DNA from 2 places in the Evansella sp. AB-rgal1 genome. Region 2 is predicted to be linked to the other one. Evidence: a T-box and tRNA genes for the amino acid it is inferred to sense, from the RefSeq annotation. Region 2 holds a T-box; the other holds one or more tRNA genes.
The links. The T-box of region 2 lies ahead of serS (serine--tRNA ligase). A T-box ahead of a tRNA ligase gene usually reads a tRNA of that ligase, here a tRNA-Ser.

Region 1: it encodes a tRNA-Ser, which carries the amino acid that the T-box ahead of serS (serine--tRNA ligase) is inferred to sense. The anticodon was not compared.

The regions. Positions count from the first base shown of each region.
Region 1 is NZ_JBGUAU010000025.1:19,791-36,282, reverse strand. Features, by position in the region: gene ACERII_RS18910 (spore germination protein) at 1-1,137, opposite strand, end outside; gene ACERII_RS18905 (hypothetical protein) at 1,273-2,163, shown strand; gene ACERII_RS18900 (rhomboid family intramembrane serine protease) at 2,174-3,751, opposite strand; gene ACERII_RS18895 (HAD family hydrolase) at 3,795-4,529, opposite strand; gene ACERII_RS18890 (sodium:proton antiporter) at 4,592-4,768, opposite strand; gene ACERII_RS18885 (L-lactate dehydrogenase) at 4,978-5,934, opposite strand; gene ACERII_RS18880 (5-formyltetrahydrofolate cyclo-ligase) at 6,046-6,606, opposite strand; gene rpmG (50S ribosomal protein L33) at 6,843-6,992, opposite strand; gene ACERII_RS18870 (hypothetical protein) at 7,083-7,679, opposite strand; gene ACERII_RS18865 (hypothetical protein) at 8,063-8,407, shown strand; gene ACERII_RS18860 (hypothetical protein) at 8,426-8,965, shown strand; gene ACERII_RS18855 (peptidoglycan D,D-transpeptidase FtsI family protein) at 9,027-11,102, opposite strand; RNA gene ssrS (6S RNA) at 11,153-11,338, opposite strand; gene ACERII_RS18845 (MFS transporter) at 11,459-12,697, opposite strand; gene ACERII_RS18840 (superoxide dismutase) at 12,812-13,417, opposite strand; gene ACERII_RS18835 (iron-sulfur cluster biosynthesis family protein) at 13,613-13,945, opposite strand; tRNA gene ACERII_RS18830 (tRNA-Ser) at 14,063-14,155, opposite strand; tRNA gene ACERII_RS18825 (tRNA-Ile) at 14,168-14,244, opposite strand; tRNA gene ACERII_RS18820 (tRNA-Met) at 14,259-14,335, opposite strand; gene ACERII_RS18815 (Na/Pi cotransporter family protein) at 14,712-16,343, opposite strand.
Region 2 is NZ_JBGUAU010000051.1:3,005-19,496, forward strand. Features, by position in the region: gene dnaX (DNA polymerase III subunit gamma/tau) at 1-665, opposite strand, end outside; RNA gene ffs (signal recognition particle sRNA large type) at 1,064-1,329, opposite strand; gene ACERII_RS24785 (YycC family protein) at 1,469-1,636, opposite strand; gene tadA (tRNA adenosine(34) deaminase TadA) at 1,696-2,181, opposite strand; gene opp4C (oligopeptide ABC transporter permease) at 2,530-3,447, opposite strand; gene ACERII_RS24800 (ABC transporter permease) at 3,459-4,424, opposite strand; gene ACERII_RS24805 (ABC transporter substrate-binding protein) at 4,503-6,311, opposite strand; gene ACERII_RS24810 (ABC transporter ATP-binding protein) at 6,424-7,401, opposite strand; gene ACERII_RS24815 (ABC transporter ATP-binding protein) at 7,415-8,437, opposite strand; gene serS (serine--tRNA ligase) at 9,013-10,287, opposite strand; T-box leader at 10,434-10,647, opposite strand; gene pdxT (pyridoxal 5'-phosphate synthase glutaminase subunit PdxT) at 10,701-11,285, opposite strand; gene pdxS (pyridoxal 5'-phosphate synthase lyase subunit PdxS) at 11,322-12,209, opposite strand; gene ACERII_RS24835 (serine hydrolase) at 12,459-13,862, opposite strand; gene guaB (IMP dehydrogenase) at 14,023-15,480, opposite strand; gene ACERII_RS24845 (YaaC family protein) at 15,666-16,492, shown strand, end outside.

The DNA.
Region 1 (16,492 bases), on a different contig from region 2:
CCCAACTTGAATAGCAACTTCCCCAATTAATAAAGCTGCAACCAAACCTAATGCAGTTGCCAATGCAGATGGGGTATGGATTGCGGCCATTCTTAACATTTCAATACCAACCTCTGCTAAAATGAATTGACCAATTAAAGGAACTTGTCCCATTTCATTTGGACCTATATAGGATAATCCGAGAGGAAGCATGTCTTCATTCATAGCAAATAGATACCATAAAGGTAATAGAAATACGGAAGACCATACAGCTGCAAATCGCACCATTCTTAATGCAGTTCCTATGATCGGCTTTTGGCGGTACTCCTCTGCATGCTGTAAATGGTGCCAAAAAGTTGTAGGGGTAATGATAACACTTGGCGATCCATCCACTATGATAAGTACGTGTCCTTCTAACACATGTGAGGATGCAACGTCCGGTCTTTCGGTATATCGTACTAATGGATAGGGGTTTTTGTGTTGACCAAATATAAATTCCTCGAGAGTCTTATCTCCCATTGGTAATCCATCAGTATCAACCTTTTTTAAGGCTTCCATTATATAATTCACCAATCCAGGGTCTGCTACATCATCTAAATATGTAACGCATACATCTGTGTAAGAGCGTCTACCAATTCGTACATACTCATTTCTTAATGATTTATCGCGAACTCTCCGCCGAATTAACCCAGCATTGAAGACAAAAGTTTCAACGAATCCATCTTTTGAACCCCTAATCACTTGTTCTGTATCAGGTTCTTCAGGACCACGCACAGGGTATTCGCGAGAGTCAATGAGGATTATCTCATCATACCCATCAATGCAAAGGGCTGTCTGACCAGATAACACTTGAATAATTATTTCTTCTAAATCTTTTTCCCTAGCTAACTCAATGTAAGGAATCTTTGTTTTTAATAGTTTTTCTACTACGTTTCCTTCAGCCTTTTCTTTATCAAATTGTATAAGTTCTCGTTGAATCTGAGTTAATGCTTGATCCTTTGCAAATGCATCGACTGCGAATAAAGCCATGTCTAATCCAGAGTATTCTAGCTCTAAAAAAACTAAATCAAAACTCTTATCAATTGCAAGTTCTTGTTTTAAATAGGATATATTTGTTTTAAGATCTTTAGAAGCAGGTCTTTTTACTACTTTAGTCATTTCCATCGCTCCTTTACTTTTTCATTGTTTGCATTTCCTCATGAAACATGCGTAAAAGATTTTTCTATGCATACCTTCTCTCTTCTACTCATATAACGTAGTAGACAGGCTGTTGTATTCAAAGGAGAGAGATGAATGAAACAAAAATTAAATAAAAAAACTTACTTTATCGTAGGTGCACTGCTTACTGCATTAGCATTTTTATTTTTACCTATATTTTCATTATCTGAAACAAGCGAAACAATAATATATTTTCCTGAAGACTCAAACATTACATTTCCAGAAAAATCTACCGAAATTCAGTTACGAGAATTAAAAGATGAAAATGAATATTTATTAGAATGGCAATTCTATTCTACATCTAGTGAATCTGTTTACCTAAGGCAAGATATTTCCTTACTATTCGAAAACGGAATACTAGTTGATAAGCGTAGTGAAAGTAAACAAAATAATAATAAAATCACGGGAAAATCGAGCTTTTACGGGGAAGATAGTGGAAAACATGTAGCAATTTCACTTCACTATGCAGAAGTTCATTATCCTGAAGAATTAATTAAGAGTAAACGAACGATGAGCCAAGATACCCTATATATTATTGACTCACCACTATCACCAATTTTAACATTCAGAGAACCAAAAACAACAATGGAGAAGAGAAGTAAGAATTTACTTGACTCCATTATTGAGCAACAATTAATGTATAAATGGGAAGAATTACTAGAAGAGTTTCAAATAAATCGATCTACCTACTTTGAAATACCTTTTGACAAGTTAGCAAAGTATGAATCACAACCATTTCCATCTTTTACACAAGAAAAGACAAATGAAGTTCTAGGTAAATTGTGGGAAGGATTATATCGATATTACATTTTAGGAGTGAACACATTTACAGATAAAGACTATGATCCAATTGGGAATACATTACCTCTCATCCTTCTCCATGAAAATGGAGGGCATTTACTTGTCTTGTATGAAACAGATGATGGAACGAAACAACAATTACTTCAACACATTAAAAAGGACTAAACATGGCTGTTCAGTCCTTTTTTAACAATTCATTTATTTGTCGCATAATTTGAAGGTATTTATCATCATTCGGACTTTCTGCAAGTGCTCGTTGAATGTGCTCATATGCATCTTCATATTGCATTAATTCCAAATAAACTAACGATAAATTATAATGCGCATCCTGCAAGTCTGGCTCTCGTTCTAATACTTTCAATAGGTTTTCCCTTGCATCTTCATATTCTCCAAGTTGTGCTTGGATATAGGATAAAGTGAAATACGTTTCCGTTAAAATAGGCTCAGCAGATATTAGGTTTCCAGAAACTATCCTCTCAAAATAAGGCTTCCCTTCCTCATATTCATCATTTTGGACATGTTCCTGTCCTAGTTGATAAAATACAGCATAGGTCTGGATGGATTCTTCTTGAGAATAAGCATAAGATAAAAGACCAAAAAAACTAATAATTGTAAAAACAATTACTATTATCTTCATTTTTATAATTTTATGTTTTGGAAGACCTACAATGGCTGACGCAACAAACCCACCAACTAGTCCACCAATATGGGCTCCATTATCAACCATTGGAACTAGAAAACCAAATGCTAAATTTATAGCCAGTATGACAAGTACATTCATCCCCATCGTACGGAAAAACAATCTACGGTGTATCAAACCAAAATATAATAATGCTCCGAAACATCCAAATATAGCACCACTGGCCCCTGCAGAAACTTGTTCATTAAATGCGAAGCTTGCAACGGAACCAAGAAATCCCGCAAGAAAGTATATGAAAATAAAACGAAAGGTACCAAATATTCTTTCCACTGCACTACCAAGAAAATATAAGGCTAGAGAATTCATCATTAGATGAAGGAAACCTATGTGAAGAAACATGGAACTAAAAAAACGCCACCATTCCCCCTCATGAATGTAAGGGTTAAATTTTGCTCCAAATTCAATTAGGGTAGCAACATCTTGAGAAGATCCATAGTACTCTACTATGGTAAACATAATCATAATTAGTGCTAGTAATAGGTATGTAAAGATAGGCTTTCCAAACATAAAGATTTTCCGCTCTTGTTCATGGCGCATTTCTGAGGCGTTTTGTACAGAATATCGTAAGGAACGAATATAATTACCTTCGTCCTCCAGTGATGGTAAAGGTAAGAAGGAAGGCATATCTTTTAGATTCCATTCCGTAGCTAAAGGAAAAAAAATACTTTGTATCTTATCATAAGGAATTAGTATTGTTCGTTGTTGGTGTTTTCCCCCTGCAGTGAAAGGCAATGGCTGATTGATAAATTCTTTATAACTATCCACAGGTTCATAAGGAGAAAGAATAACATTTATTACGTTTGCCGAACGTAATCCTACACGTTTTCTAATAAGTTTCGCCTGTTCGTATGTATTTTTTATATCAACCTTTACATCACGGCTCCAATCAAAATCCTTTTGGGCAAGTCGAATAATTTGGAATGGTTCTTTTCGGTCATCTTCCATCCAGACTTCTTCACCATTTTTATGAATATAAATTACTCTCATACCCTCATGGTTTATTAGGTGGTTAACAATTTCCCAATAACGAATTATTACATCCAATTTATTCATGGAGCAACCCTCCAATTCCTCTTAACCGAGTAAAAATCCCACTCTATTTATCAAAGTTTGCAAAAAATAACCGAACTTCTTCTAATGTATGAAATTCCTTAACAGGTTGATGATTTGTCTTTCGCTCTTCTTTTCTTGTATTTAAGAAAATGGAATCCCATCCAGCTTCCATCGGTCCAACTACATCATGCAGCCATGAATCACCTATATACAGTAGTTCAGCAGCTTTTATGTTTAATCTTTCCTCGGCATACTTAAATATTTCTACCTGCGGTTTTGCAAAACCTATGTCTTCTGAAATAAAAATATTTTCTCTCTGAATCCATGGAATCACACCTAAATGGTTTATTTTATTTTTTTGAATAGTACTTTTCCCATTTGTTAAGACTGCTATGTTCCGTTTCAACTTTTTTAGCAGATCAAGCAAAGGAAATAAACTAGGGAATGGCTCACTAAAATTATCTATGGATTTATCATAATAAGAATGAAACATAGAAGCAGCACCATCTTCACATGGTAAATGTAACTTTTTCATCGTTTCATTAAACCGTATCGTTCTATATTCCTCTTTCGACAACTTCTTATTTTCATACAACCCCCAATATTTATCACAATTACGTTTGAATACAGAAAAAAAATATTCAAAAGAAACGTTAGATTTCACGCTCCATTCTTTACACAAGTATAAATCATAACAAGCCTCTATTGCACGTTTAAACGCCTGCTCATGACTAAACAATGTATTATCTAAATCAAAACATATTCCTTCCCATTTCAAGTATCTCACCCCCATTTATGCGAAGTTACTATGAATAAAAAAATCCCGAAAATTTCTCGGGATTAACGTAGCATTTGATACATCATTTTCTCTCGAACTGCAGGGATGCGCATAACTAATGCTACTGAAAGACGGCGTAACCATCTTTTTGATAAAAATGCATTGATAATGCGGTATCTATTACGTAAGATACTTCTAACTCCAAAAAATATACCAAGCAAGAATAATATTCGTTGCATGTGAATCCCTCCTATCGTCTTGAAGACACTCAAAAATTCGCTTTTATCTTTGTATGAGTACCCTCTAATTGAAAAAGTTCCTTTATCTTTTTCAATGCCTTCCTGTTATTAGGGTGGATCAAAAATCAAATATTATCCTTGTGTAGAAAAAGTTCCATTAACACTATTTGACATTAGCTAGACTTCAGTTAGAATGTTGATGCCTTCTACTAAGGCTTAAAAACAGGAGCCATTGCCTCTTTTAATACTTTTGCAGAATGATGTAGTTGTTTCATTTCTTCTTCGTTTAAATCAATCTCCATTACTCGTTCAATACCATTTTGACTAACAATTGCAGGTACACCTATATAAAGGTCATCTAACCCAAATTCTCCCTTAAGCAGTGTAGAAACAGTTAATATGGAATGTTCATTTCGTAAAATTGCTCTTGTTAATCGTTTTAATCCCATTGCAATTGCATAGTGTGTTGCACCTTTACGCTCAATAATATGGTAAGCTGCATCACGTACATTAATAAAGATCTCATCCAAATCTTCTTTTTTTGTATCAGGCTTATTATGCTCAATATAACGATCAATAAGCTCGGAACCAATTCTTGTTTGGCTCCAAACAGGTAGTTCTGTATCTCCATGTTCACCCATAATATACCCGTGAATGTTACGTACATCCAAATCAAAATATTGACTCAGTAAAAACCGAAACCGAGCTGTATCAAGAATCGTACCAGACCCTATAACTCGTTCCATTGGTAATCCTGAAAATTTCCAAGTTGCATAAGATAAAATATCCACAGGATTTGTAGCTACAATAAATATCCCTTTAAATTCATTTTCCATCACAGAGCCTACAATGCCTTTAAAAATATTCACATTCTTCTCAATTAAATCTAATCTAGTTTCACCAGGTTTTTGATTAGCACCAGCTGTAATTACAACAAGATCAGCATCTTTACAATCGGAATAATCGCCTGCCCAAATCTTCATAGGTGAACCAAAAGGGAGTCCGTGATTTAAGTCCATCGCATCCCCTTCTGCTTTTTCCTTACTCAAGTCTAGTAATACCATTTCATCTGCTACATTCTGATTTATTAATGAAAATGCATAACTTGATCCCACAAAGCCTGTACCAATGATCACGACACGCGTCGTTTTGCTTCCATATACCATAATTGCATTTCACCTTTCTTTAACCGATATTTTAAGACTTATATTAACAGGAGGAACAAAAGTGTGTTTGGATCCATCTAAGCTGTAATATTCCCAAATAAATAATTACTATCATAGTATCATCAGATCAGTATCTTTAATAATAATTTGCACAGGTATATCATGATTCTCATTAGGAACAACCTCTACGAACTGAAAATCGTAGCATAACGAACAGGTTTTCATACTCTTACCGTGTAAAAACCTATCATAATATCCTCCACCATGCCCTATTCTATACCCCCTTCTATCAAATACTATGCCAGGAACTAGTAGTAAGTCCATATCCTCCGGATGATATTTTTCTGTTTTATTAGGGATCGGTTCTTTTAAACCATAATAACTTTCCTCCAACTGATGAAAGGATGTGATCCGATAAAAAAGGAGTTTACGCTCCTTAGGAATACATTTAGGTACAACAACAGTTTTACCTTCCTCCCAAGCGTGGTTAATAATAGTATATGTATCTATTTCATGTTCCATAGAAATTGTTACACCAACGACTTTTGCAGCCTGCCAAGCAGGTAACGAAAATAACCTTTGTTGAATAACATTATCTCTTTCTTTTTTTTCAGCCAACGATATACACTCTAATTTCTTTTTTACTTTTTCCCTTAAATGTTTTTTATTCAATTTGTATCACCCTATAATATGTAATAAAAAAAGCGCAAGGCGCCCTCTCAGGACCGAAATGCAAATGTTCTGGACGATAAAAAGTGCTTTTTACTTTTTAATCGGCCAGGTTATTTGACACGAGGTCCTGGCGCCTGGAGCTAGACAACTTTCTAAGTCCAAAAATGTTATACTTTCTTTTAAAAAAGAAAAAGAGTAACAAAAACTATTAAAGTTTTTTGTTACTCTCGTTGTTATTACTTTGTTTCACGGTGCAACGTATGACGTCCTAATCTTGGGCTATATTTTTTAAGCTCAAGTCGGTCAGGGTTTTGACGTTTATTTTTAGTCGTAATATAGTTGCGATCGCCTGTTTCTGTGCAAGCTAACGTTACTTGTACACGCATATTTTCTCCCTCCAAATCTCTAAACTAACTCATACCTTAAAATAATAGCAAAAAATGAGGCTAGAATCAAGAGAAAGAAAATTCCGATTATTAATTAGATAATCTTTGGTTCAATAATAAGTCACGATATTGAGAATGTAACTCCTCTAACTCTTGTAGATTAGAACTTTGAAATTCCCATTCATATATATAACTAGACGAAGACGGATTAATATTTAATTCAAGCTCTATTGCCCATCCATTACTCTCTTTTATTAATGGTTGAAATTGCAATGGAATACCATCAAGCCATTTTTGAAGATCAACCTTATCTGTGCAACATATAAAATTGGAACTATACTCTGTTACTCCCCCATACAAGCGGTACCCTTTGCCATCGAATATTATTAAAGCTTCCTTCGAAGGGGAATAATAAACAACTGGTTTTTCACTATTACTAGTAAGATCATAATTTATTAGTAGAGAAATACTCACTGATTCATCTTTTTTATTATGAAAGACTAGTTTATTTAGCTTTTTACCTTCTACTTTCATCGGTAACTGTATCCATTTCCAGCTAATGTTATTATTTTCTCCTTCTCTATAATGATGAAAGTCAAAAGGATTAAGAACATCTATCATCACATTACTTGATTTTAAAGCATATTTTTTTTTATACTCAACGGATAATTTTGGTAATACAGACAATACAATCCCTCCTCGTATTTAAAACTTGTCTCCTTCTTATTTTTGAATATCGATCGTTGTAATGTTTTTATTTATATATTTATCTTACCTAGAGACAGCCACTCCAACAAGAAGGTATTTTTGTCAGTATCTGTCATACTTGTCCAACATTCTGCTATTGTTAGGAAAGTTTTTATAAAAAAATAAAAAAAATGTGTATTAATATTGACCAGTTGTTTTTTTCTACAATATTCTAGGTAATTTTTGTTATTTTTCTAATTGCATCCTTTATATAGCGCCTTTTTACGACAAACAGGTCCTAAGACATCTAGTTAGATATTTTCTTTTATGATATAACTAAGTAGTTGTACTTTTTTATGAAACTTTAAACGGAGGAAAATAGTATGCAATCAACAATAATTGGATTATTAATACTGTCCATTTTACTTTTTGTTTTGTCCATCTTCCAAAAGGATCGAGGAAAAGAAGTTGAAAAACAGATGGAAAACTTGTCTATTCAACTTATGCAGGAGATGTATCAAATAAAGAAAAAAGTATCCTTACTAGAGGAAGAATTAATGGTTAATTCAACTAACTCTTTAGAAAATATGTCGTTAAGTCATGGGACCAAATTAACAAGAGACGATGTTTTGGCTATGTACGAGGAAGGAAATACAATCCAAGATATCGCAGCATTAACGAATTATAGTGAAGTGGAAATTGATGAACTACTTTCACAAAAAGTATAAGGAAGGCAGGAATATATTGTGTCAATAAAACATCAATTACGTGGTACAGCAGTGGGAATTTTCATTGCCACCTCCACTTTTGCTGCAACGTTTTATATGGGGAATAGTAATAATGGAGAAATTACACCTGAACAAGCAATTACGTACTTAGAAGAAGATCAATTCATTGTTCTTTCCGCAGATGAGTATCATAACATACAAACGGAACTTGCTGAACTACAGGAAGAATTGCAAAGCATTACTATGCAACAAGAGGAAGAAGTAGAATCTACAGTAGAGAAAGACTTCACGGAAGAATCTAATACAGTAGAGCAACAAGATACAGAAGTAGCAAAAGAAGAGTTTACCATTGAAGGCGTATTGATAGTAAGTGAGGGAATGACTACTAGAGACATCGCTGAACAGCTGGAAAGACTACAAATAATAGAAGATGCTCGTGAGTTTGAAAGGTATATTTTAGAACTAGGAATAGACCGTAGACTAAGAATGGGTGAATACAACCTAACAAGTAATATGAGTCATGATGAAGTTATCTCTGTCATAGCAGCCCCTAACTAACTTATAAAACGGTATAGATAAGAATAAATCCCGTAGAACCTTCTACGGGATTTTTGTACCTTTATTCGTTTGTATCCTCTTCTTCCTCCTCTTCATCATCTATAGTAATCTCCATGTATTCCTCGCCAGGTTTTAATGGACCACGACGTTTTTCTTTCAATTCAAAGTAAGCATCCAGAACTCTTTTAGAGATAGCCAGTGAGACTCCCCCCTCATCTACATGCATACCGTGAACGACTACGGAAAAAGCCACTTCTGGGTTATCATAAGGAGCATAACCTACAAACGTTTGATTGTGAGCATCTCGTCGATTAACTCTAACCTGCGCAGTTCCCGTTTTTCCAGCGGGATTATAAGATGCTTGCAAAGCTCTACCAGTGCCACGATTTCCGTAAACAACTCTATGAAAACCATTACGTATTGTATTCATATGACTTTCATCAACGTCTACCTTATTTAAAATTTCCGGCACCATTTGCTGAGATATAGGACCTAGTTCACGTTTATCCGGTAACGGTTCTCTTATTTCTTTCACTACACGAGGAGCAATACGATAACCATCGTTGGCTATCGTCGAAACATACTGTGCCAATTGAAGTGGTGTATACGTATCATATTGTCCATAAGATAACATCAAAAGAAGCCCTGCAACAGACGATTCACCACCAAGACCACTCGATTCATTTGGAAGATCAATGCCTGTATTTACTCCTAGTCCAAATTGATGGTAATAGGAGCGTAAAGTTTCGTAACCAGCTTGAAAGTTGCCCCAATTTCTACCTGAGACACCTGGAATGTAATTTATTAACCGCATAGCCACTTCTACCATATAAATATTCGAAGATTGCTCTAAAGCAGATAATGCATCTACATAACCTAAAGGTCGATGGGAACGAATCATAGGTGTATTAGGTATATTGGTAATAGGTCTATCAAAAATCCTTGTATTAGCTGTTACTACGCCTGTATCAAGACCGGCTAAAACAGTTGCACCTTTAATCGTTGACCCTGGTTCGAATGCTTTTGTAAATGTGCCCTCGAAATCATTTTTCGTTTGTCGATTCTCCTGATCTAGGTAACCTACTAATGATAAAACCTCTCCAGTGTGTGGTTCCATCATAACAACATAAGCGTTTGGGTCTGCAATGTATCTAGATTCAACTTTACTTACCTCTTCTTTGACTATTTGCTCTATGCGCTGTTGTAGTTCCATATCAAATGTAAGTACAAGATCATTCCCGCGACTACCTTCATGAATTTCGGGGTTTCTTAACAAGTTCCCTCTACTATCCACCGCGTTTTCTTGTCGACCTTTTCTACCCGTTAGAACAGCTTCATACTGTCTTTCTATATAACTGGTACCTACTTCTTCATTTCTTTCATATCCATTTGCTAAGAAGTGATCGATATCGTCTCGAGGTATCGACCCTACACTTCCGAACACATTTCTTAACGTTTCATCATATACATACACACGTTTTGAATCATCTATAATCTCAACACCAGGTAAGTTCTCCAGATTTTCCATTATCTGTGCTGCTTCTTCGTATGTTATTCCAACCTTCACCTTATGTGGCAAGTTATTGTAACCAAGATTAAATTCTCTCCACAATAGAAACACTTCTTCTACTTCTTGTGTAAAAAATTCTTTTAATTCTCTCTCAGTTATTCTATCAATACGTTTTTGGTGAACATCACGATCATTCAATTCTAATTCATTCGCTTCTTCTAAAGTTAGCTTCGCAACAAAATCTTCACTATTCATTATGCCCCAATATTCTTTTCGATCACGATCTACACTATACCTAGGCTCTTCAATTGTAATATACTTATTTAATTTTTCAGCAGTTTCTATCATCTCATTTTGAGGAGTATTTCTATTCGTATAAGTTACAGTAAATAAAAGTTCATTATCTACTAGTATATTCCCAAATCGATCATACATAAGTCCTCTTGGCGCTTCAATTGGAATACTAAAGTTTATTGTTCGATCTAACTGTTCTTGAAACTCTTCTCCTTGGACTATTTGAACAATCCCTAGACGTAAAATTAATGCAGAAAAAAGTAAAAACACAAGAAAAAACAATATGTTTAGACGGATGGGTAAATGATTACGTTTCATTTTTTTTTCAGACATCGCACTGTTCCTTTCATAAGAATAGACACCTCTCACTAAGGTGTCTAACATGTTTGCCCGCAGATGCGGTTATCTTCCAGATTTCACGAACCCGCCTAAAAGCAGGTGGGTGCTCGCAAAAGTATTTTCATCTTCCTTACATAAAGGCATGATGTACATACTCTTATATAAAGCTCCCGAGTGAATTGGTGTTCGGTTCGACTTAAACTCGAAGTTCACCAACACCGCAGGCGATTCATTTCTTAAATTTACTAGTATTATATCATAATCGAACATATTTTCAATGAAAGTTCTAGAAAAAGTCTGTGAGTGCTAAGTGATGACAGAAAATTTTTACGCCAATACCATTAAATTTATTAGACATTTTCCCGATGTCTAATTGTAGATAAGTCAATCTTACGAATACACCAGTAAATGATAGTATGTCCTAACCCTAATATCGCTAAAGCAATTGGGATCCCTTTATCCTCACCTAGGAAGGAAATGAATGCTATTAGCGTTAAGATTGAGGTGATTCGACCACTATTAATAAAAAGTTCTCTTATTACAATATATTCTACTCTCATTTCTGCAGCTTTCCATGCACTACCTATAACGTCATAAGATAGGGAAGCATATGGAACAAGTAATAGAGGATAAGCAATGGAGATAGTTATTCCGTACAGAATCAACTTCGTAAAGGTAACATCGAACACGATAATAAAAATTGCTGCATATAGAATTAATCCTGCAACAAGGATCGATCTTTTTCGATATTGAGGTTTTATAAACCTGCCTACAAAGTAATAACAAACGAAGGATACAGCAGATGCTATTAGTCCGTACGTACCTATTGCAAGCTCGCTGCCTGTGGATACATAAACCCATACAACAATAACAAAAACAAAGCTTCCTTCACGAAGTCCTTGGAAAAAGTTAGCTCTCGTGATTCTTTTCCAATTCAAGTTATCTTTCCTTACCTTAAAAACATCTATTAGGTGGTATTGCCCTTTCGCAGACCGTCTGTTCAAAAAGAAACTCAAAATAACAGCTGTTACAAATAATCCTAAGGAAATAGCGAATATTACACGATAGCCTATTAGCTTTTCCATATTTGTAATAAGAAATCCCGCACTTATTGGACCAATCATTCCAGCGAATGAATTGAGTAACCCTAAGAATCCATTAAAGAAATCCCGAGTTTCAGGTTCCGTAATTTCAAACGTTAATACATTAAACGAAAGCCAATAAAAACCGGCACCAATTCCTAATAAACCTCCTAACAAAATGAGAAAATCCCCTGCATTTTCCCCCAAAAATAAGACAGTAAAGAAAAAGATTGATAAGAAAGTAACGCCCAATCTAAGAACGATTACCCGATCAATCTTCTTTGCCCATCTACCAGCTAAAAGAAAGGTTATTGGCTGCATTACAACTACCGATAAATTGTAATGAGCTAAATCAATAAACTCACCAGACTGTTTCCATAAGTATACATTTACGAAAGTGTTTGATAAGGCAATACTGAGTGCATACAAGCCCCCAATTATAAGGAGGACATTTAGATCCTTGTTTAACTCAATATCACCAACCATTTTTTGAACCCACTTCTTCATTAGCAGACTCTCCTTTTGCAGTGACACAACTTATTGTGCGCCATTAACAAAAGGATATTCACCGGGCTGTACTATAAAAAAACTGGCCACCCAATGGATAGCCAGTAATCTTTCTTATTTTGCTGCTGCAAAACGCTTCGCTACTTCGTCCCAATTTACAACATTAAAGAATGCGTCAACATAATCAGGGCGTAAGTTTTGATACTTTAAGTAGTAAGCATGCTCCCACACATCAACACCTAGGATAGCAGTCTTTCCTTCCATAATAGGTGTGTCTTGGTTTGGTGTGCTTGTTACTGATAGCTTGCCACTATCTACTACAAGCCAAGACCAACCAGATCCAAAACGAGTTAATGCAGCATTTTTGAATTCCTCTTTGAATTTATCAAAGCTTCCAAATGCTTCATCAATAGCACTAGCTAATTCACCAGTAGGAGCTCCCCCACCGTTTGGAACCATGATTTCCCAGAATAACGTGTGGTTATAATGCCCGCCACCGTTATTACGAACTGCTCCTCGTATGCTTTCTGGAAGTGCATCAAGGTTCGTTAGTAATTCTTCTAAACTTTTCCCTTGGAAGTCTGTTCCTTCAAGTGCATCATTTAGTTTTGTTACATATGTGTTGTGATGTTTCCCGTGATGAATTTTCATAGTTGTTTCATCAATGTGTGGTTCAAGTGCGTTGTGTGCATATGGTAGTTCTGGTAGTGTAAAAGCCATTTGTATCTCCTCCTTGTAATAGTTAAATATGTAAATATATGATATAAGCGCTTGATTGAGCGCTATTACCATCCATTTGGAAACTACCTTAAACATATTGCTAAAAGTAGTAATCTTTTCAAGATTTACATTATCAGAATTACCCTTCGGTTTCAAATAATAAACCTCAAAAATCAAATAAAAAATATAGTACTTTTAGATTTTAGTAATAAATTTCATTCTTGAATTGAAGATTTGGTTGTCACTCTTTAAACGGTAGCTATTACTTGCGTCCACAAAATCAACAACCATTCTCTCATCATAAACCCATTCATATTGTTTTTCATACCAAATTGGTATTGTATCAATATTTGTGGTCCCTTGAACAAATCTCTCCGTTGGTTCGATTATCTCAACCAAATGAATCACTCCACTTACAACACATCCACATCCATCATAATCGTACATTAGTGCTAAGTTATTCCTTTTTAACGTACTACTTTGTTTTAGCAACATAGTATATGCTTTTTCTGTTATTTCAATATACATACAACTCTTCCTTTCTGGTCTTTCAAAGGGTATTACCATTATTATAAATAAGATGAAATAAAAAAACGATCTATATGCTTGTAAAGAACAAACACATAGATCGTTATGTACGGAATATGGCGGAGGAAGAGGGATTCGAACCCCCGCGGGCTTTAACACCCCTGTCGGTTTTCAAGACCGATCCCTTCAGCCGGACTTGGGTATTCCTCCGCGTATTGAGTTTGGTGGACCCTGTAGGACTCGAACCTACGACCAACCGGTTATGAGCCGGTTGCTCTAACCAACTGAGCTAAGGGTCCAACATGGTATTATATGGTAGCGGCGGAGGGGATCGAACCCCCGACCTCACGGGTATGAACCGTACGCTCTAGCCAGCTGAGCTACACCGCCATATATATCTAAATTAATCAGCGACAAAGACTATAATAGCATGTATTATTAAAATAAGTCAATATAGTAACTAGAAAAATATACAATATTTTTATGATTTTATATATGAACATAATAAATAAGAAAGAGGCTGAGACAAAAGTGTTTCCATCGCTGAGAAATCCGAACGAAATGATACTTGCGTATAGTATTCTCTAAGGAAATATACTTCGCGTTCCGCGGGCGGCTGGTGAGCCGTCGAGTGCTGAAGCACTCCTGGGGTCTCACCCTTGCCTTTTGATCCCGCCGGAGTCATCGTATATTTCCTCCACTAAGGATACCTATCGTTCGTGTTCTCAGATTTACACTTTCGTTATGGCCCCAGCCTCTACCATTTCTATTCTTCTCCAATTACCGCTTCTGCAATATTTAACGCATGATCTCCAATACGTTCTAAATTACTAATCATATCTACAAAAATGATACCTGCAGATGCTTCACATTTCCCTTCATTCAAACGAATAATGTGTTTCTTACGTAATTGTCGCTCCATTTTATCAATCTTCTCTTCTTTTAAAATCACAGCTCTCGCTTCTCCTATATCGTTATTCTCTAAAGCTCGAATTGCTTGTCTTAAAGCATCAATCGTTAAATCAAACATTTCATTTAAGTCATCTAATGCTAGTCCTGATACTTTCACTTTGTTTGTAATCTGATATTCTGCTAGCTCAATGATGTTCTCCATATGATCTCCTACACGCTCAATATCACGAACAGTATCCATTAGCATAGAGTGTGTTGCAGAATCATGTGCCGATAACGAATTAGCAGAAATTTTTATAAGATAATCTGTAATTTTTCTATCTAAATTATTTATTGCATCTTCAAATTGGTATGTTAATTCAGCGTGTCGTTTTTGTTTATTTTTAACAAATTTAGATGTTTCTACAAGTCCTTGTTCAGAAAGCTCAGCCATTCGTAATGTTTCTTTCTTTGCTTGTCCCAACGCAATTGCTGATGATTGTTGAATAAGTGCTGGATCTAAGTGCTGTGCTTTATATTCTATGACTGTCTCGTTTCCAGGTATGATTTTTGTAACAATTAGGGCTAGCAATCCAATAAAAGGTAGTTGAATCAAGACATTAGAGAAGTTAAAAATCCCATGAGCAACAGCAATAGTCATTTCCGGATTTAAATTCCAAATCTTTTCTAACCAAGCGATAAAAGGAATATACAAATCCAATATTATTAGAACAATGATTGTTCCAATTACGTTAAAGATAACATGTGTTAATGCAGCTCGTTTTGCAGCAATGGATGCACCTAACGCAGCTAAAACTGCTGTAATGGTTGTACCAATATTGTCACCAAAAAGAACTGGAAGTGCAGCACTTAATTCCATTGCCTCTTGTGAATACAGTTGCTGTAAAAGACCTATAGAAGCTGATGAGCTTTGAACAGCAACAGTAAAAATGGTACCAATTAATACCCCTAAGAATGGATTTTCACTCATTGAAACGGTTAGTTCTGCAAACACCTCTAACTCCCTCAATGGCTTAAGCCCGTTCCCCATCAAACTAAGTCCGTAAAACAATGCACCAAACCCGAAGAAAACTTGTCCAATGTTATTGGCTCTTTTGTTTTTTATAAAGAAGATAAGAAATGTTCCCACCGCAATAATTGGTAAAGCATAGTCTGAAATTTTAAGACCGATGATAAATGCTGTGATCGTCGTTCCAATATTTGCTCCCATAATTACACCGATTGATTGACGTAATGTCATAAAACCAGCATTAACAAGTCCAATTGCTAAAACCGTTGTACCTGTAGATGTTTGCAAGAGAACTGTTACAATAATACCTGCTAATACACCCATAACAGGATTACTTGTAAATTTATCTAATATTTCACGAAGTCTGTCTCCAGCTGTTTTTTGAAGACCATCCCCCATATATTTAATTCCAAATAAAAATATTGCTAATCCACCAAAAAACATAAATAGAATATCTCTCAATTCCAAAAAACTCATCCCCTTGTTTTCAACATTATTCATGTTAGTTCGTCACTTACCCAATACTAAATCTCGAATGTTAATTGTTTGTTAATGAATTGTAAAGATTTTGTTAAGTTTTTTATTTAACATTCATAATCCTACATGTTTTCGACAAAAAATCAAAT
Region 2 (16,492 bases):
TCTAATAAACTCAAAGCATCTCTCATACCACCTTCTGATACTCGAGCAATCATAGATAAGGCTTCCTCTTGCACAATCACATTTGAAGTTTCAATGATTTCCTTCATCCGGTTCATCATTGCGTGTGAGCTAATACGTTTAAAATCAAATCGTTGGCACCTTGAAATTATGGTTAAGGGAATTTTATGTGGTTCTGTTGTAGCTAATATAAATATAACGTGCCTCGGAGGTTCTTCTAACGTTTTCAAGAGAGCGTTGAATGCACCTGAAGAAAGCATATGAACTTCATCTATGATATAAACTTTATAAGGTACTGCGCTAGGTGCAAATTTTACTTTGTCACGTATGTCTCGGATTTCATCAACACCATTATTACTTGCTGCGTCAATTTCCATTACATCAACAATGGTACCATCCTGTATACCTTTACATGAAGCACACTCATTACAAGGTTCCTCTGTCGGTGCTTTTTCACAATTTATTGCCTTAGCAATAATTTTTGCGGCACTTGTTTTCCCAGTTCCTCTTGGTCCAGTAAATAAATATGCATGGGAGAGTTTCTGATGTAGTAACGCATTTTTTAAGGTTTTTGTTATATGTTCTTGCCCAACAACATCAGATAAACATGTTGGACGCCAAACTCGATATAGTGCCTGATAGCTCATATGGCGCACCCTTCCCTTTTACTAGATCACATCTTTGTTTTAAAACAATCGCTCAAAAAAACTTACTCCTTCTTATTATAACGATTGAGTTGAACATTTACAAAATGAATTGCTAAAAATATGGACTAGTTTAATATTATATGGAGCAAAAGCGCAAGCGCCTAAGATCACCAGCGACCAGCAAATGTTCTGGCAGGTTATTTGACCTCGAGCGAAGAACTGCTTGAATAGGCTTCTATGCAGCTTTTTAAACCAATTTACGCGGAGCAATTAAGCGCGCTTGATCTGAGCTTCTTTCCATGACACAACTAGTATCCACAAGTAAAAAATATAGTACGCTTAACAACAAAAAAACTATTTGGAAAAAGACCAAATAGCTTTTATATGTAATGAAGATGCCGTGCACCTTCTGTCGATAATAGCATCCTAGGCGTTACCTAAGCAGTTAGCTCGGTCCAGGCAACTCTACGGCACACGGAAGGGTCCGCTTACTGCTGCTTCCTTCCGGACCTGACAGGGTTCACGGGTTCCCGTTGCGTAGAACCCAAACGTCAACACCACTTACTTAGGTCAGACCCTAAAATGCTAAAACCTCGAGAAGGGATTCGTCCTCGCTATAGCGGATTGCGAGTACAGGGCACCGCTACCTCCCCGCTTAGCACGGCAAAATTGATAATATAGTTAGGCGTCATAGTGACGCAAATACAAGTATAGAGCTTTTCCAATATAATTGCAATAGTAGAGCAAAAACGATTTATGGAAAACTTGGCTTCTTTCACCAAACCTCAATAACTAGACCGTTTCTATTCTGCCTCTTTGTCGTTTTCCTCAGAATTTGATTTCTGTTTTTCCACTTGTTGAAGCTTTGCCATTAAAATGTGTGGCGGTGTATGCATAACATGCTCAATAGGCATTTTCAATTTCTCAGACATCATTTTGGCAGTTTCTAAAGAAATTTGGTTCGGACGCATCAAAACCCTCCTTAGTTGAAAGAAATAGTATATATGAAGATTATAACAAACTATGCATTTTACTTTAACTTATTTTTTCGTAACTGCTTAAAGAAGTTTGTTAGTAATTCACTACATTCATCACTTAAAACACCACTTTTTGTGATAACACGATGATTAAATCGTGGTTCATCTAATAGATTTAAAATGGATCCGCAGCAACCAGCCTTAGGGTCAAATGCTCCAAATACGACTCTTTTTATACGGGATTGTAAAATAGCTCCAGCGCACATGGGACACGGTTCTAACGTAACATAAAGTTCGCAATTTTCCAATCGCCAACTACCTTCCACCTCGCACGCTTTTTGTATCGCTAGTAGCTCAGCATGAGAAATAGATTGCTGCTGACTTTCTCGAAGATTATGTGCTCTTGCAATAATTGTACCGTCCATAACAACCAATGCACCTATAGGAACTTCATTAATATCTTGTGCTTTTTTTGCTTCGAGGATAGCTTGTCTCATAAAATATTCGTCTTCCTCTAGCCATCGTTCTTTTACACTCATGTTATCACCCTTACAAAGAAACTTCCTTCCATATTGAGTTTACGTGTTTTTCCAATGAAAGACAAATTGTATATGTCCACTGAAAATAAGCGTACCAGAATATCTAGTAAAGCTAACTTTATTGGATTTCCATTGGCTTCAGTCCACTCTCTGTCCTGCGGGGAATATCCGAGCCTCCTTGAACGCAATCGTTCTGCGGTGTATCCATTTCCCTCTACTTTCAACTGGAATTGAGTATGCTTAACTCTGGATAATAAATAATCTTATAATGATTTTCACTCTCCATTGTGCAAATTTCCTTTAAGGGTAAAAACACAAAAACCTGCGCAATAGTACGCAGGTTATAGCTTATCGATTACTTTTTGGATCAAATGCATCTCGCAGTCCGTCACCAATAAAGTTAATTGCTAGTACTGTTAATAGAATAGCTAACCCTGGTGGTAACCAGGCTTCCCAGTTATTTTCAAGCATACGTAGGTTCGTGGCTTCTGTTACCATGTTCCCCCATGTAGGCGTTGGCTGTGGAATACCAAATCCAATAAAGCTAAGTGCAGACTCAATGATGATCATGGTAGCCATCATTAACGTTGCATTTACAATGATTGGACCTACTGCATTTGGTAAAAAGTGCTTAAATATAATTCTTGCATCAGATGCACCAATAGAACGTGCTCCTAGTATAAATTCTTTTTCTCTAAGTGATAAGAATGTTGCTCGTATTAATCTCGTTAAGGTTGGCCAGGAGGTCAGTGCGATTATGACGACAAATATGACTATATTTATCCTCTCCATGATTGCTATAACAGTTAAAACTAGTAATAAGAAGGGTAGAATCATCATAACATCGGTTATCCTCATGATAAAACCATCAATTTTACCACCGTAATAACCTGCTAATGAACCTAAAGCTACACCTATAACTAATGTAAAGAACATTGCAGAGACTCCAACTGTAAGGGATATACGAGATCCATGAACTAATCTTGAGAAATTATCTCGCCCAGAGCTATCTGTACCTAACCAGTTTTCAGAAGAAGCTTTAGCTTCTATATTATACATATCATACTGTTTGGGATTGTGTGTCGCAATAACATCTGCAAATATTGCAATTAAAACAAAAAATGCAAGAATGAAAATACCGACAATAGCTAACTTATTTTTCTTAAATCGGCGAAATGCCAATTGTGTAGGACTCAAGCTTTTTTCTATTTTAGCTCCTTGCAAGTCCGGAGTGGGATCCATGTTTTTTTGCACTTGCGTTTCCATTAGCATTCACCTCAATCATATCGGATTCTAGGATCTACAATCGCATAAAAAATATCAGCTAATAAATTCCCTGCTAGGATTGTTACTGCTAATATTAAATTTATCGCCATAATTACTGGATAATCACGGTTCTGAATCGCATTGATAAACAATGTTCCGATTCCTGGATAGTTAAAAACACGCTCTGTTATAATTGCACCACTTAATAACGTTCCAAACTCTAACCCTAATAATGTAATGATGGGAATAAGAGCATTTCGTAACGTATGTTTATAAAGTACAGATTGATTACTGAGACCCTTTGCTTGTGCTGTTCTTATAAAGTCACTACCTTTGACTTCTAATATCTCAGTTCGCATATATCTCATGTATGCTGCTGTACTGGCTAATCCCAACGTGAAACCTGGTAACACAAGGTGTTTTAATTTATCAAGAAAAAGTTCTATGCCAGTTAGTCCAACTGTCGTTGTTGATCCTTGTGCAGGGAACCATCCCAAGGTAAAGGCAAAAATGTATATCGCTATTAACCCTGCAAAAAAGTTGGGGGTTGCCAGACCTAAAAAGGCAAAGGTCGTAGCTCCATAATCAAAAAGTGAATATTTTTTCTGTGCAGAGTAAATTCCGATTGGAATAGCAACAGCAAGAGTTACCGCTAAAGCGAACAATGATAAATAGATAGTATTCATGATTCTAGCATTTATCAAATCTATTACTGGCCGACCGCTATACTGCATGGAAGTACCAAAATCACCAGTTGCAACCGAAGATAACCAATTCCAATATTGAACAGGTATAGGATCATTTAAGCCGAGTGCTTCTCGACGCATTTCATATACTTCATGTGGAATATTAGGATCTAGCTTTTCACCGGATAAAACATCTCCAGGTGCCGCTTTGGCTAGGCCAAATACAATAACAGTAATAAAGAATAACATAGGAATAAATTGTAAAATACGACGGGTGATATACTTATGCATTCAGCACTCCTCCTACAGAATAAAAACAGGTGCACGACCGAGGCCGTGCACCCTTTTTAACACGACAATTCTATATTTTTATTGTTGTAACCACCATAAGTGTGGATCTTGGTAAATACCTGTTGGCATTTCTTTTACATTTTGTAACGCAGAGTTATATGCGTAAATGTTGTCTTGAGAATATAAGAAAATCATTGGTACTTCCTCTGTTACGTAAGCAGTCCACTCGTTATAAACTTCCGCACGGAAATCAATATCAAATGCGTCTGGTGCTGTAACAGCTTTTTCGATTAACTCATCACTATGCTCATCAATCCAACGAATGTAGTTAAATCCTGAATCCACTTTCCAGATACCAGCTGGGTCTGGGTCTCCAGTAGCTAAGCTCCAACCAGCTAAGTATAGATCCCAATCAGTGTTATCTTTTTCAACGATATCAAAGTGCGTACCTGCATCACGTGGAGAACGCATTTCAACTTTAATTCCTACTGCAGCTAATTCATCAACGATGATTGGTGCAGAACGCTCACGAACTTGATTTCCAGTTGGGTAGTCTAGGTTTAACACCCACTCATTTCCGGCTGGATCTTCACGGAATCCATCGTCATTTGTATCTTTATAACCAGCTTCATCTAAAAGCTCTTTTGCTTTTTCTGGATTATAGTCATAAATAGAAAATGAATTTTCATCATAAGCCCATGAAGCTTCTGGGAATGGAGCATGTAATACAGAACCTAAACCATTTAATAATCCATCAACAATCGCTTGACGATTGATTGCATACATCATAGCTTGACGAACACGTTTGTCTTGAACTTTTTCGTTAACAACCCAGTTATCAGGATTGATCGCACCAGCTTCTACATCTTCTGTAGTACGGTGGTGGTGTTTAATACCCATATATTGATATGCAAATGCTTGTGTTAAGAATGTAGTGATGTTATCTAAACCGTCTACACGCTCATAGTCAGCAGAAGGAACTCCACCTGGCTCAGCAATCATGTCTAAATCTCCATTTTCAAGCATACCAGGCATAATAGACTGGTCAATTACACGCCATGTAATGCCTTCAAGGTAAGGAGCACCTGCCCAGTAATCTTCAAAACGAGATAGGATGTATTGCTCACCTTCGATAAAGCTATCTAATTTGAATGGACCAGAACCGATAACTTCACCACCATCACGAGAAGCAGGGTGATCTACCATATCTTTTACAGCAACACCTTCAAAAATGTGAGCTGGAATAATGATAAAGTTTGTACGGAACTCAGGAGTGATGTTAGGCTCAGCGAAATGGAATGTAACTTCATAATCGTTTACTACTTCTACCCCTTCAAATACATCTGTTGCTCCTGTGTTGAATTCTTCATAACCTTTTAAGAATCGAACATAGTCAGTACGAACTCCACCTGCAGCAACATAGTCAGGATCTGCAAGAGATGCATAAGTGAAATATACGTCATTTGCAGTTAAAGGTTCACCATCTTGCCATTTAAGATTTTCATGTAAATAATAAGTAATTGCAGTATTGTCTTCGTTTACTTCATAGTCTTTCGCCATATGTGGCTCATATAAGAACTCTTCGTTTAACTTTAATAAAGTATCATGAGTAAAACTTAAAATGTTTGCTTCATACGTATCAGAATAGAAAATTGGGTTGAACTGATGACCAGGTGCAGAATACATACCTGCCGTAATTCTTCCACCAGATTGAGGGCCTGAAGGATCCTCGTTATTGTTTTCCTCATTATTATTGTCGTCATTTACTTCATTATCATTGTTATTATTGTTATCGTTACCAGTAGTATTAGTGTTGTTACCACTACAAGCAGCAAGAACTAAAACCATTGATAAGATAAGCATTAACCAAATTTTACTTAACTTCATATTCTCATTTACCCCCTTGGTATGTTTGAAAATTCAAAAAATAGATTCTATAAACGACTACTTGATCCCTCCGCCCCTCACCTCCTTAAAGAACATATTTTTTGTTTAGTTACTAGTTAGTATATAAGTGGCAAGCCACATACTGCCCTTCTCCTTGATGAACAAGTTCTGGTAATTCAACTTTACATCTGTCATGAACTTCAGGACACCTAGTATGGAATGGACAACCAGTTGGTGGATTTGACGGACTAGGTAGTTCACCTTTTAACTTTATTTTTTCACGCTTTCTTTCAACATCCGGTATTGGAACAGCCGACAATAATGCTCTTGTATATGGATGTAACGGATTATTATAGATATGATGTTTCGGGCCAATTTCAGCTAGTTTTCCTAAATACATAACCCCTACACGATCACTAATATGTTTCACAACAGATAAATCATGGGCAATGAAAAGATACGTAAGGTTGAATTCATCTTGCAGATCTTCCATTAAATTTAACACTTGAGATTGAACGGAAACGTCTAACGCAGAAACAGGTTCATCTCCTATGATTAATTTTGGATTCAACGTTAAAGACCTAGCGATACCAATACGTTGTCGTTGACCACCTGAAAACTCATGTGGATACTTATCCCTTGCTTCTGCAGGTAAACCTACTTTTTGTAATAAATCTACTACTTTATCTTTACGATCTTTTTTGCTTAACACCTTTTGAACAATGAGAGGTTCTTCAATTATTTCTCCAACGCTCATCCTTGGATTTAATGATGCATATGGATCCTGGAAAACCATTTGCATATCTTTACGATAAGGTCTCATTTTCCGATTGCTTAACGTTGATATATCATCACCTTCAAAGAGGATTTTTCCTTCAGTTGGATCTAGTAATCTAAGAATCGTTCTTCCTAACGTTGATTTTCCAGAACCTGATTCTCCTACAATTCCTAACGTTTCCCCTTTAAAAACATCGAAGCTTACATCATCTACTGCTTTTACATTTCCAACAGTTCTTTGAAGTACTCCGCCTTTAACTGGAAAATACTTTTTTAAGTTTTGTACCTCTAGTAATTTCTCTTTATCACCCAACGATAACCCCTCCTTAATCTTCATAGAGATAACATCTGACTTTGTGCTTTGAATCGAACTCTAAGAGATCAGGATTTGCTTCATTACATTTGTTCATTACATGCTTACAACGTGGAGCAAATCGACAGCCCTTTGGAAAACGATGTGCAGGTGGTACAACTCCTGGAATAGACTCTAAACGTTCAATATCCGCATCAATATTAGGAATACTTGCTAATAATCCCTCTGTATAAGGATGTTTTGCATTCGTAAACAATTCATGCACAGGGGCTTCTTCAACAATTTGTCCACCATACATTACTAAAACTCTATCAGATACTTCAGCAACTACACCAAGGTCATGAGTAATTAAAAGAATAGAAGACTCAAACTTTTCTTTCATTTCTATCATCAAATCTAGTATTTGGGCTTGAATGGTAACATCCAATGCAGTTGTAGGCTCATCTGCAATTAATAGCTTTGGGTCACAAGACATGGCAATAGCAATCATTGCTCTTTGTCTCATACCACCGGACAGTTGATGTGGGTATTCATTTACGATTTCTTCCGCTCTAGCGAAACCTACTAGCTTTAAAAGTTCAATTGCTCTTTTATAGGCTTCTTTCTTTTTCATCTTCTTATGTTTTATTAAAGATTCAGCGATTTGGTTTCCTATTGTATATACAGGATTCAATGATGTCATGGGCTCTTGGAATATCATCCCGATATCATTACCTCGTACTTTTCTCATTTCGCTATCTGAAAGCTTTAACAAATCTTTTCCCTCTAACTTAATGGAACCCTCTACTATTTTTCCAGGTGGTGATTGTATCAATCTCATAATGGAAAGAGATGTGATACTTTTTCCACTTCCAGATTCTCCTACGATAGCAAGAGTTTCTCCCTTATTAATAGTAAAATCTACATCGTCTACTGCCTTTGCAACTTTATTATCTTCCATATAGAAATATGTTTTTAACCCTTTCACTTCCAACAACTCTTGCTGCTTCTTAAATCCTTTATTATCTAGTACTTCTTGTTGATCTTGCTTATGCATTTACTCACCCCATTTTTTACTATAAAAAGTAAATAATTATATATTACAAAAGTTCTTTTGATTTTATATGATAATTTATTCATTAGTGAGTATAAATTTAATTTGTTTAAATTTTTGTAAAATTTCCTACAAACTAGCAACTATTTTTATAAGCAATAATTTATCATAGTTCTACTCATAAGTACATAGTTTTCTAAAAATTATTTTATTTCTGATATTTCGGTTTACTAAATTATCTGAAAAAATATAATATTTATTCAAGTGAATAATTATAACCTTATAGTAAATAATAAAAATTACGATTGTTTATACAGATATATGTATAAATATATATAATTGTTTTAAATTTACTATGTTAGATTATGTTACCACTTATTTTATGTTTCATTTATATTTCTTTTATTGCAATTTTATATCTGTTTTTAATAATTCTTTTATATTTAGACTTTGGAACTTTACTGGAATAAACTGATAGTGAAGATTGTAACAATCTTATATTTAAATAATTCTTACTATGTAACAAAAAAAACTATTTTTAAGTTACACATACTTAAAAATAGTTTCTTAATAACTACTTATTCAATTCTTTCTTTTCCACCCATATATGGTTGTAATACCTCTGGAACTATGATAGAACCATCGGCTTGTTGGTAATTTTCAATTATAGCAGCAACGGTTCTTCCTACTGCTAAACCTGATCCATTTAGAGTATGAACAAATTCCGCTTTCCCTTTTACATCTCTTTTAAATCTAATATTTGCTCGTCTTGCTTGAAATGATTCAAAGTTACTGCAAGAAGATATTTCTCGATACGTAGTGTAGCTTGGAATCCATACTTCAATATCGTATTTTTTCGCTGCTGTAAAACCTAAGTCTCCTGTACACATATTCAATACACGATAAGGTAATTTAAGTAGCTGCAAAACCTTTTCTGCGTGAGACGTTAATAATTCTAGTTGCTCATAAGATTCTTCTGGTTTAACAAAACGAACTAACTCAACTTTATTGAATTGATGTTGTCGAATTAACCCTCTTGTATCACGACCAGCAGACCCCGCTTCAGAACGAAAACATGCGCTATATGCTGTATAAGCTATAGGAAGTTCACTTCCATCCAAAATTTCGTCTCGATGTAAATTTGTTACTGGAACCTCTGCTGTAGGAATTAAATAGTATTCTTCTTCTCTAATTTTGAATGAATCCTCTTCAAATTTAGGTAACTGTCCTGTACCTGTCATACTATCTCGGTTCACCATATAAGGAGGAAGTATTTCTTCGTAACCATGTTGATCTTGGTGAAGATCCATCATGAAATTAATTAACGCTCGCTCTAGTCTTGCACCCGCTCCTTTGTAAAAAACAAAGCGGCTCCCTGTAACTTTAGCTGCCCTCTCAAAGTCTAAAATACCTAAGTTAGTTGCGATATCCCAATGAGGTTTTGCTTCAAAATCAAACGTTGGTATATCCCCCCATCGACGTATTTCTTCGTTTTCTTCTTCATCGGCCCCTATTGGTGCACTTTCGTGTGGGATATTAGGAATAGATAATAAGATAGCATCTAATTGCTCTTCTATACCTCGGAGCATTTCGTCGAGTTCTTTTACTTTAGTAGAAACATCTTTCATTTCACTAATTAAATCCTCGGCATTCTTCTTTTCTCGTTTAAGCTGAGATATTTCCTGAGAAACCGTGTTTCTCCGGTTTTTTAACTCTTCTACTTCTTGAATAAGTCTTCTACGTTCTTCATCAAGATCACCAAATCGGTCCAACTCAGAAATATCCTCATTTCGATTAACTAATTTAGCTTTTACTTCTTTAAAGTTATTTCTTAACAGTTTTACATCTAACATTTTCTACTCCTCCTTTTATGTATTAGATAACCTTGGCTTATCGCCAAGTCCTTAATCGCGAAAGCCTTAGTTTTTCTTATACTTTAATCCTTTAGCGAAGTTAAACTTCCTTAAAGTACAAAAAAACTCCCATCCCTGATATAAATATCAGGGACGAGAGTTAACCCGCGTTGCCACCCTAGTTGAAGTGCAAATACACTTCCACCTTATTCGAGTAACGGTCGAAACCGAAGTAGCCTACTTATTACTTCAACTACTTTGCTCTGGGATGGATTCACGATAGGAACACACCGATTCGCAGCAACCATCGGCTCTCTGAAGAGTATCGCTATTGTTACTATTTCCCTTCCACGCAATTAAATATCAACATTTTTTATTAGTATTACTATCATAACCGATTATTTCTAAAATAATCAAGTGTGTACCACACAATTTCGCACCATTTCAACGAAATATTGATGCATGCGATGATCGTCCGTCAATTCAGGGTGATAGGAGCACGCTAACAATGGACCTTGTTTTGCTGCAACAATTTCTCCATTAAATTCAGCAATTACTTCTACACCTTCTCCAACTTCTTTAATTATAGGAGCTCGAATGAATACACCATGTACATCATCTCCGATACCCTTAACCTTTAGCAATGCTTCAAAACTTTCCCGTTGACGGCCGAATGCATTTCTTTCCACTTTCATATCCATAACAGCTATATGCGGTTCAGCTTGTCCAACTAGCTCCTTTGCCATGAGAATAGCACCTGCACATGTACCAAAAACAGGTTTGCCTCTTTTAGCAAAATCTTTTAATGGTTCATAAAATCCGTACAAATTAATTAAACGTCTCATTGTTGTACTTTCTCCACCAGGAAAAACTAATCCATCAAGCGCTTCTAACTGCTCTACTTTTTTCACAACAATAACTTGAACATCTGAAGCTTCTAATGCATGGACGTGTTCACGCACTGCACCTTGCAATGCTAATACACCAATCTTAATCATGATGCTACCCCCTTCCATAAAAGGATAGGCCACTAATTACCAGCCTCTTTCTTGCATACGATCCTTTTTCTCTAATGTAGATATTTCAATTCCTTTCATTGCGGCACCTAAATCTTTTGAAAGTTCAGCAATTAGAGCATAATCTTGATAGTGTGTCGTTGCTTCTACAATAGCACGAGCAAATTTCTCAGGGTTGTCTGATTTAAAGATACCAGAACCAACAAATACTCCGTCAGCTCCTAATTGCATCATTAACGCAGCATCCGCAGGAGTTGCAACTCCACCAGCAGCAAAGTTAACTACAGGTAATTTACCATTACGTTTAATATCCACTAATACTTCATATGGAGATCCGGTATTTTTTGCAAACGTCATTAACTCATCATCAGACATTGTTAATACTTGTTTGATTTGTGATTGCATCATACGCATATGACGAACAGCTTCAACGATATTTCCTGTTCCTGGTTCACCTTTTGTACGAATCATAGAAGCACCTTCTGCGATACGTCGAGTTGCTTCACCAATATCACGAGCACCACAAACAAATGGTACTGTAAAATCACGTTTATATAAATGATATACTTCATCCGCAGGCGTTAATACTTCACTTTCATCAATATAGTCAACACCCATTGCTTCTAAAACACGAGCTTCTACAATATGTCCAATACGACATTTTGCCATAACTGGAATGGTAACTGCATTTGTTACTTCTTCTACGATTGTTGGGTCAGCCATACGAGCTACCCCACCAGCAGCACGAATATCAGAAGGAACACGCTCAAGCGCCATTACTGCTACTGCACCTGCTTCCTCTGCAATTTTCGCTTGTTCTGCATTGATAACGTCCATAATGACGCCACCTTTTTGCATTTCTGCCATTCCACGTTTTACACGATCTGTACCAACTTGTCTTTCCATTTTGTTGCTCCCCCTTGTTACAATAATTTTTGTATTGTAATTCTCCATTGGTTTTTCAGTCCAATATTACCTTTTCTATTATATCGAAAAAAACAACTATTTCGATAGGAATTACCCTTAAAATAGCAAATATTTAATATTTATTGATAATAATACTGAATAATTATGGATAAATTTACATGTTAAGTTAAATATTTTAAAAAAAGAGTAGTGCCAAACGTTTTACTCATTCGACACTCTCTTATTTATTTAAAACCATCCGCGAATAGTGTCTGCTACCGAACTCCATATTCCAGAGAAAAAACCACCGATATTTTTCATTATTAATGAGAACCAACCAGCTTTTTCCACTGATTCATTGGTAGTTATATCCACCATTCTAGCACTAGGATTTGCACCCACAATATAGTTTTCCTCACCAGAACCTACATATTCAACAAACATTGTACCAATTACTTGATTTGCTTCAATAGGAGCGATTAATCTTCCATCCTCGTCTAAGAGTGATTCATCTAATTCTACACGATAACTATAAGAATCAACCTCATCACGGTGAACAAAAGCCGTTACGTTGTTCGTTGTAGAAATGGATACTTCGTCTTCTTTCCCTTTAACTACAGGAAGCGTTTCATATCCTTCTAACACCATTTCTGACGGGAAAATTTCTTGACGAGAAAAGTTGTTGAAACCAAACTCCATTAACTTTTGAGTTTCCGCAAATCGGTGACCTTCTGAGTCAGCTTGCATTACTACAGTAATTACTCGTTGACCTTCTCGTTCTGCAGTTCCAGCAAAACAGTATCCAGCATTATTAGTAAATCCTGTTTTTAACCCATCCGTATGTTGATAATCCCAGTTTTCTACTAATGAACCTGGAAGCATTTTATTCCAGTTATTCATTGTCATTTCATCAAGGCCTGAACCTTCCATAAATATTTTTTGAGGAATACTTGCAGTATCTAGAACCTCTGGAAAATCATTTATTAAGTGAAATGCCAAAGTTGCAGTAGCTCTAGCAGACATATAGTTGTTCTCATCTACGCCTGTTCCTTCAGGATGGTTTCCATTCATCAAACTGTTAGGAAGTCCTGTTGTATTTACAAATTGGAAATCACCTACACGACTTGCTGCAAGATCATCAAGGTTTCCAGTTCCTTCATCACGCAAAAGCTTTCCTAAACCAAGCTCTTTTCCTTTTTCATTCATTCTTTCTACAAATCGACCTTCCGAACCAGAAATCAACTCAGCTAGTGCGACAGTGGAAGCATTAGCTGATTCGATTGCAACAGACTCATATAAATCTCTCACTGTATATTCCCCATCAACACGTAAAAAAACATTAGAAAGACCCGGTTCATGAGACATCTCCGCTACAAAAGGACTTATAGGAACTAGTTGATCCCAATTAATTTCCCCATTATGGACCGCTTCTAATATTATATACTCACTCATCATCTTCACCATACTAGCTGGTTGACGTGGTTGATCTATATTTTTTTCAAATAAAATTTTTCCCGTATCTGCATCAACTAATATGGCAGTATCAACACCAATATCAAAATTTGCCATAGTAGTAGTGGAACCTATTATAAAAAAGCTAATAAATAGTATTAGGATCGATAAACATAGAACTCCTGTTTTCTTTATCATCATTTTCTTATCCTCTCCATTCTTGTTTGTACAATATATATGAATTACCTTTATTTTGATCTTTGAAAAATACAACAACAAACGTCATTTTACCATACAAACATAAAAAAAAATAGATAGGGTATAACCCCTACCTACCAATCTTTACTATTATTTTTTACCATTACAGTGAATAATTCGGGGCTTCTTTTGTTATTTGTACATCATGTGGATGGCTTTCCTTTAAACCAGCATTTGTTATACGAATAAATTGAGAATCATTTCTTAGTTCATCCATTGATTTTGTACCACAATATCCCATGCCAGCTCGTACACCACCTACTAACTGATGAATGGTATCTTTGAGAGGTCCTTTATAAGGAATACGGCCCTCAATTCCTTCTGGTACTAATTTTTGATTTCCTTCTTGGAAGTAACGATCCTTACTTCCTTTTTCCATTGCTCCTAGAGACCCCATTCCACGGTATACTTTGAATTGTCTCCCTTGGAAGATTTCTCTTTCGCCAGGACTTTCTGAAACACCAGCTAGTAAACTCCCTAACATAACTGTATGTGCACCAGCACCTAGTGCTTTCACTATATCACCTGAATATTTTATTCCCCCATCAGCAATAACAGGAATTCCATGTTTACGTGCTTCTGTTGCACAATCATAAATAGCTGTTATTTGAGGAACACCAATCCCAGCAACAATACGGGTTGTACAGATAGAACCTGGACCTATACCAACCTTAATTATATTTGCTCCAGCCTTAATAAGGTCTTTTGTAGCTTCTGCCGTTGCTACATTTCCAGCAACGATGTTCAAGTTAGGGTAGTTGTTTCTTACTTCACGCACTTTATCCAGCACACCTTGCGAATGTCCATGTGCAGTATCAATAACGAGAACATCTATACCAGCTTCAACAAGGGCTTTAGTACGTAAATCAGAGTCACCACCAACTCCAACAGCAGCCCCTACTATTAGTCTGCCTTGAGAGTCTTTTGCAGAATTAGGGAATTCGATTGCTTTCTCAATATCTTTAATTGTTATAAGACCTTTTAAAATACCTTCATCATCTACAAGAGGAAGCTTTTCAATTTTATATTTTTGTAATATGCTTTGTGCCTCGTGTAAGGTTGTACCTACAGGAGCTGTAACAAGGCCTTCTTTTGTCATTACATCTTTAATAGGAATAGAATAATCATCAATGAAACGAAGATCACGATTGGTTAAAATACCAACTAACTTTAGATTCTCATCTGCAATAGGAACACCTGAAATTCGGTATTTACCCATTAGATGCTCTGCATCAAAAACTTGATGATCTTCAGATAGATAGAAAGGATTTGTAATTACACCGCTCTCAGATCGTTTCACTCGATCTACCTGCTCAGCCTGTTCTTCAATTGACATGTTCTTATGAATAATTCCTAATCCACCTTCACGAGCTATGGCTATCGCCAACTCAGCTTCCGTAACAGTGTCCATTCCTGCACTTATTATTGGAATGTTCAACTGAAGTGTATCTGACAACTTTGTTTTTACACTAACATCTCTCGGTAACACTTCTGACTTAGCTGGAACTAGCAACACATCATCAAACGTTAAGCCTTCCTTTGCAAACTTAGTTTCCCACATGTGATATTCTATCCCCTTTCACCTATTTACGCAAAATATTATTAGTAGCTTAACAATAGGATAAACTACTGTCAAGGTAGAATTAAGTATTTGGATAATTCGGAAAAACCTGTGATTTACAAATCTACAATCTCTCGGATAGTAATTGAACTTTTCGCATAATTCTATAGGTAGAGGTGTATAAAGTGAATTCAAACAACTTTGTAACTTTATTCCAATCCGTAGAGTTTTCAAAAAACTATTTACAGCAATCTTACGAAAAAAAGGATATACAAGCAGCAAATGAGCTTGCATTTAAAAATAGCTATTCTTTTGTTTATTATATAAAACTTGGGGATACGTATTTTCACCAAGCAATACAATCCCCCACAACAATAAAACCAGTTTTGTTTTTTTATGGTTTGAGTCACTGGCTCAAAGCTGCACTATTGACTGTAGACCCAGAATATCCAGCAAATACTCAAGTTTTAGCACACGGAGTTTCTACTCGTAAAAGAAAAAAACAAGGATATCGTTTCCTCTCCGATGAGATTAAAGTTCAAAAGGACGGCTTTTTCCCTTACCTTTCCGCCCAGCTTTTTCAAGTAAAACAACTTACTGGCGAAAAATATAAGATGAGGCATTTATTAATGTCCATTCCCGAATTGAAACCATTATTTCAAAAACTTGAGAAGGAAGATCCACTACACCAAGTTAAACAGGAAAAAAATAAGTTGATCTCTTCAAATGAACTATTAAAAAAATTACGAATGTCACCCAAACGCTATGAGCAAATGGTAAAGGAAAAAACAAAGTCGACTTTAACTTGTATTGAAAATGAAGACTTAGTTGAACTCAACTTTGCTGATAATATTGATAAACACTTCCCTCTATGGAAATCGATTCATGGAGATTTATATATTCCATCTCAATTACCTATGTATTGGCCAATGCCAGAAATATTAACTCATTTTTTGTTACTATATAATTTAAGCATGATCTGTCGGTATGAGGCTGAATGGTGGGGAGAAGT